Linked DNA regions of Chloroflexus aurantiacus J-10-fl. The protein of the gene in region 1 binds, or shares a complex with, the protein of each later gene. Links are inferred from orthologs where the notes say so. Each region holds a gene or a part of one and is shown on either strand. Other genes may lie near its edges.

What was found.
Region 2: the proteins of dhaK (region 1) and CAUR_RS16155 are in contact, whole or in part, in a solved structure (PDB 4LRX), measured with the Escherichia coli proteins. The link is inferred for Chloroflexus aurantiacus J-10-fl from one-to-one orthologs.

The regions. Positions count from the first base shown.
Region 1 is NC_010175.1:4,416,516-4,419,702, forward strand. What follows is about bases 1-2,863. They hold dhaK (dihydroxyacetone kinase subunit DhaK), read right to left. Parts: upstream 2,000-2,863; coding sequence 1,001-1,999; downstream 1-1,000. Other genes in these bases: glpK (glycerol kinase GlpK), read right to left, coding at 1-245; dhaL (dihydroxyacetone kinase subunit DhaL), read right to left, coding at 294-938; CAUR_RS17295 (MIP/aquaporin family protein), read right to left, coding at 2,055-2,789. UniProt on the Escherichia coli protein: Dihydroxyacetone binding subunit of the dihydroxyacetone kinase, which is responsible for the phosphoenolpyruvate (PEP)-dependent phosphorylation of dihydroxyacetone via a phosphoryl group transfer from DhaL-ATP.
Region 2 is NC_010175.1:4,122,630-4,125,848, reverse strand. Bases 179-3,073 are described here. They hold CAUR_RS16155 (sigma-54-dependent Fis family transcriptional regulator), read right to left. Parts: upstream 2,618-3,073; coding sequence 740-2,617; downstream 179-739. Other genes in these bases: CAUR_RS16150 (SH3 domain-containing protein), read left to right, coding at 2,960-3,073; CAUR_RS16160 (glycoside hydrolase 5 family protein), read right to left, coding at 179-644. Outside these bases: more of CAUR_RS16160, read right to left, coding at 1-178; more of CAUR_RS16150, read left to right, coding at 3,074-3,219. UniProt on the Escherichia coli protein: Positively regulates the dhaKLM operon from a sigma-70 promoter. Represses its own expression.

The DNA.
Region 1 (3,187 bases):
CGCTGATTGGTAATGCCGACGGCGACAATATCGCTTGCGCTCAGGCCGCCTTTGCTTAGTGCCCCACGAATCACACTTTGGGTACGCTCCCAAATCTCATCAGGGCTGTGTTCTACCCAGCCGGGGCGGGGATAAATCTGCTCGTGTTCTTTCTGATCGTAGCAAATGACATTCCCGCTATGGTCGAAGATCATACAGCGGGTACTGGTTGTGCCCTGGTCGATAGCAGCGGCGTACTTTGCCATAATTGAAGACTCCTTTGTCTACGCTCACACGATCCGGTTGGAACGACATCACCCTTTGGCAGCCTGTTCGACTACCTCAAGCAGCGCCTGCGCCATCAGATAAGCAGATGCTGCACCGGGATCGCGATGACCAATCGAACGTTCACCAAGATAGGATGCGCGGCCTTTAGTTGCCAGCATCGGTTCGGTTGCGATCATGCCCTGCTCGCAGGCGGCAACTGCGGCGCGCATTGCTGCCAGCAGATCACCGCTTGCTGCATACTGTTCTTTCAACGTATCAATTGCAGGCGCGATCGCATCGATCATCGTCTTTTCGCCACGAGTCGCTTTGCCACGGGTCTGAATACCTTCCAGGGCAGCGCTCAGTGCGGCGATCAATTCTTCTGCGCCGATGGTTGTGCGATCACCAATCGCCGTGCTGGCCCGCAGAAATGCTGTGCCGTACAACGGCCCGCTGGCACCACCAACCGTAGAGATCAGCGTCATCCCGGTCAGTTTCAGCAAACCGCTGATGCTACGGTCGTTCGCGGTTGGCAGCTTACTCATCACCGTACTGAAGCCACGATCCAGGTTGACACCGTGATCCGCATCACCGATTGCGGCATCGAGCCTGGTCAGATATTCGCGCTGCTCTTTGACCCGTTCGGCAACCAACTGGAGAAAACTTGTGACATGATCGGCGGTGATCTGCATGGCCCCTCTTTGTCCAATCTGGTGGCGGGGTAATCACCCCGCCACAATACCGCTAATTGCCCTTACATGCCCCAACGTAACGCCGGTGTATGCACCGGTGCATCCCAAAGTTTGATCATCTCATCGTCCAGGCGGAGAAGCGTAAAGCTGACACCGGCCATCTCAAGCGATGTGATATAGCTTCCCACCAGTGAACGAGCAATCGTAATATTGCGATCCTTCAGGATACGTGCCAATTCATTGTACATCACGTACAGCTCAATCAGCGGTGTGCCACCCATACCGTTGACAAACGCCAGCACCGCATCACCGCTCTTGAAGGGCAGGTCTTCCAGGATCGGGCCAGCCAGCATCTCAGCAATATCCCGTGCTGGAGCCAACTTCTCGCGGCGCCGGCCTGGTTCGCCGTGAATGCCGATACCAACTTCCATCTCATCATCGGCCAGCTCGAAACCCGGCTTCCCGGCCTGGGGTACGGTACAGGGTGTTAGCGCCATCCCCATGCTGCGGCCACTGGCATTGACTCGCTCGGCAATTGCCTTACAGGTCGCCAGATCGGCACCGGCCTCAGCCGCAGCCCCAACGATCTTCTCGAGCAGAACAGTCACACCCACGCCACGACGACCTGCCGTCCAGGTGCTGTTTTCGACCGCCACGTCATCGTTTGTCACCACACTGGCAACTTCAATGCCCTCGGCAGCGGCCAGTTCAGCCGCCATCTCGAAGTTCATCACGTCACCGGTGTAGTTTTTGACGATGTGCAAAACACCCTTCCCGCCGTTCACCGCCTTGGTTGCCGCCAGCATCTGATCCGGCACCGGCGAGGTAAAGACGGCACCGGGACAGGCAGCATCGAGCATACCGTAGCCGACAAAACCACCGTGCATCGGTTCGTGGCCTGAGCCGCCACCGGAGATGACACCGACCTTGTTGTGTGGTGCGCCGACGCGCACGATGTAATCAGGATCGTAGTGAACCTGAATCAGGTCGGCATGGGCAATTGCCATTCCGGCTAATGCCTCTTTTACGACATTCTCCGGTGCGTTGATCAACTTCTTCACAGGCTTCCTCCCTTGAAGCGATGACTGCTAACCGTTCGCAACGATGCGTAGCACATCACATACCTAACGCATTCGCCAATAGAGCTGCAATGGAACCGCCAATGATTGGACCAACAACCGGTACCCACGAGTAACCCCAGTTGCTGTCGCCCTTGCCGGCGATAGGCAACACAAAGTGGGCAATGCGCGGGCCAAGATCGCGGGCCGGGTTAATTGCGTAGCCGGTTGGTCCACCGAGTGAGAGACCAATGCCCCACACCAGTGCCGCAACCAGGTACGGGCCGAGACCACTGGCCGGGCTACCACCCGTAGCGCCATCGCCGCTGAAGATGGCGAAGATGATAAAGACCAGAGCGAAGGTGCCAATCACTTCGGTGATGATGTTGTTGACCGGATTGTTGATTGCCGGGCCGGTGCTGAAACAGGCCAGCTTCAGACCGGGGTCTTTGGTAACTTCCCAGTGCGAGAGGTAGGTCAGCCAGACCAGGGTTGCCCCAATGAAGGCACCGATGAACTGGGCAATAATGTGCATCACCGCAGTACCAACATCGTAGCCACCGCGGATCATCACGGCAATCGTGACTGCCGGATTGAGATCGGCTCCTGGGCTACCCAACGCGGCTGCGGTAAACACACCACTCATCACGGCAAAGGCCCAGCCCGTGGTAATCACGATCCAGCCACCACCATTCCCCTTCGATTGCGTCAGCAGAACGTTGGCAACAACACCATTGCCAAACAGGATCAGCACCATTGTGCCGAAAACTTCGCCCAGAAAGGACGCAGGCATAGAGGGTCTCCTCCTTGCAACACAAAACAGGCGGAACCAGTTCCTACGAATCACCCTTGATCCAGCGTTCAAACAGAGAACGTGATGCGCGCCGATTCTTACCCGCAACATAGCACGTTGCGATGCACGCGCTGCGTGGCGTGCCGGCGCATCTGAACTGGGCGTGCGCGCCGTCTACATCGCAGCACCCGGCGACCCGCCCTGCGCACCTCCTTTCTCACCGAACTATGCGGTAACACGATGCATTGCACCGTGCAATGCGCAAACAATGGCCTGTCCCATTTGTTGGGCGTATAAGATATTGATGTGTCCGTTTGGTGGGGCATTAATTCGTTGTTGGGAAGTTGCCCCTCTTCATTGAGTTGCTGCGCAATTATCGTAACAAATTGCGCTGAGGG
Region 2 (3,219 bases), 290 kb from region 1 along the record:
AAACTGGTCTCAAACGGATTAATCCCTCCCAGCACAATCGTCGCCGTTGGATCAATTGCCCGGATCGTCCGTGCTGTTGCGGTCAACAGGCGCGTATACTGCTCAGGATCGGGAGCCGGTCGCCAAAATAACGCCTGATCCGGCTCATTCCAGACCTGCCAGTGTTTCACGACGTGCCGGTAACGTTGCACAACCGCTGCCACATACGCCACAAATGCGGCCTCGTCTGGGGCAGCAAACGAGATATGGTTGGGATGATCGGTAGGATCGGGCGTGGCCCATCCGACTGCCGGCCCCAACACAGCCAGTACCTGCAAGCGCTGCCGGTGCAATGCCGAGAGTGCGGCATCGCTGAATGTCCAATCCCAGGTGGCGGGATCGGGCTGAATCCGGTGCCAGTGTAAATCTTCGCGCACCCATTGCACACCGAGATCAGCCAGGATCGCCGCCGGAATTGGCATTGTAGCCGAATCGGGGTAACGGGTAGTGAGATGGCTGTTGATCCCAACTGCACGCGACTCCGCCAGGGCGCGGATTGCAAATGGTTGTGTAACCCGATCATGCGGGATGAGCGCGTCAGCACACAACAACCCGGCAACCAGGCACAGCAATACCAGACGACAGGGGCCGGTCAATTGTCGCATAAAGGGTCTCAACAATAACGTTTGGGATGCTGCCAGACGGTAGTCCTGTTACATCATACCAGTTGCGCACAACTCGAACACAACCACCCGTCGGACTACGGTACCATATCCTCACGCGAAATTCGATAACGGGTCATCTTACGCCAGAGGGTGGCCCGACTGATCCCCAACAACGCGGCTGCCCGGCCTAACCGCCCGCCCGCTGCCCGCCCGGCCCGTAAGATGGCGTCTCGTTCACTCAACTCCTGGGTTTCGGCCAGACGTGGGCTGTCAGAGATGAGTAACGGTGTGGTGTGGCGAGCAATGGCCGGGGGCAAATCCGACACCGTGAGCACACTCTTGGCGTTCGTCTGTACCATCTGCTCCAGCACCACTTCCAGTTCACGGACATTCCCCGGCCACGGATACGTCCGCAACGCAGCTAACGCATCTGGATCGAGCGCCACTTGTCGCCCGAACTGTTCACTCAACCGCCGGATCATATGATTAGCCAGCAGGATAATATCGTCGCCACGCTGCCGCAGCGGTGGAATATCAACCACAAACGCACTCAGGCGGGCGTACAGATCGGCGCGAAAACGACCCTCTTCCACCAGTTGCTCAAGACCATGACCGGTGGTAATCACCCGCACATCAACCGGTATCGGGCGCGCTCCACCGGTACGGATCACCCGTCCCATCTCTATCACCCGCAGCAGACTGGTCTGTTGATCGAACGAGAGGGCATCGATAGCTTCGAGATACAATACGCCTCCATGGGCCAGCTCCAGCTTCCCAGGGCGTCCAGGCTGACGATCCGTCCCCTCCACCCCAAATAACTCGCTATCAATCAACTGGCGAGGAATTGCCGCACACGAGACGCGAATGAACGGGCCGCCGGCGCGACTACTGGCATTGTGGATCGCCTGGGCAAAAATCTCCTTGCCGACACCGGCTTCACCTCGCAACAAAATTGCCCCCCGACCGGCAGCCGCCAGCCGCGCCTGGCGCATTGCCTGCCGCATACTCTCACTCTGACCAACAATATCACGAAACGTAAATGCCGCCCGTGCCCCGACCACTTGTTGGACGAGTTGACGCACACTTTCAGTTGGTCGCAGCGTGATCACACTGCCCAGGTAGCGACGGCTGCGATCCCACACCGGGCGCACCCCACAGATAACCGCCTGTGCTCCGGTCGGTGTTTGCCAGATCACCTCTTGCTCTTCGAGCGTACTGAGTTGCTGGAGCGCAGCGGCAATTGCAGGTGGCGGTGAAATCACACTGGTCAGCGGGCGCCCGGCAGCCGAGCGGACATTGATACCCAGAATGCTGGCGACACGCCGACTCAAGCGCCGGATTTCCCCGTTAGGGCCAACAAAGATCAACCCTTCGTTGATCGTATCAAGCGTCGCGTAGAGTTCGGTAAGCTGATCGTTCGCTTCGTTCAGTAACCGTTCAGCACGTAATTGACTATGAAATGCCTGCGCTGCCGCGATAACCATTCCAAGCGCATACGGATGCCGCTCTTCGGCCAGGCTGAGGATGGCTAGCGCACCTAATGCCCGACCATCAGGGCTAAAAATCGGTGCCGCAGCCAGCGCAAACGATTGTAACCACTGACAGTAGTGGTCATCACCGGCGGTCTGACAGGGCAGAGCTTCGCGCAAAGCCAGATCAACTGCATTAGTACCGGCATACTCCTCGGCCAGCGTGATCCCATATCCAATCCCATACTGCTGCGCCTGCGCCATAATGGCGCTATCCCCGGCCATATCGATGATCGTTCCCTGATCATCACAAATGACCACCACAAAACCGGGATGGTCACTAAGTTGATACAAATCTTCTATTGACGAACGAACCAGGGCTTGCAGATGGCTCCACCCACTCAGATTAATCATCCCGGTTTGCGGTGCACACGTCGGGTCTAGCCCACGTGCCTGACAACGTGCCCACGAACGCTGAATCGGTGGGATGGATGGTGTCGCCATGGATAACCTCGTGCTACTATTCGGCTATCAATATTATAGCCATTTTTGCCTGTACATCATCCACGACGGCGTGCTATCGCTCACGCAGCAACAATACAATGAATGACTGTACCTTCTCGCGTGCACAGCGTCGCCCTGCCCTGGGAGCGATCCCCGGTATCGTTTTGGGCAAGATACGTCTGACAGACCGACGATTTGGCGAGCCGGCGAAATAAAACGCTGCCCCAATGCCGGAAAGTGCTGATCTTGTGATAAATTCTACTATTTCTGCTAGTACGAGTTGCAGATACTGCCGGATTCGCATATTATAGGCATTCGAAGCGATTGTATTCGAGGTTACGCATGCAAACAACGCTCAATCAGATGCCAACACCACTAGCCATCGGGCTTATCATTCTTGGACTTATCGTTATTCTGCTGGTCGTCATCCTGATTCGTCGCCGTCGTTCTGCTCAGCAATCGGCACCTGAACTGGAACTTCCTCCGGCAACGCCGATTGATTACACGGCGGTACCGCTGGAAGAACCACAAAGCTGGCAAGATCGACTGCGTAATCTCTCCCTGGCAGCCAAAATCCTCTTTGTGCTGATCCCGGTATTGCT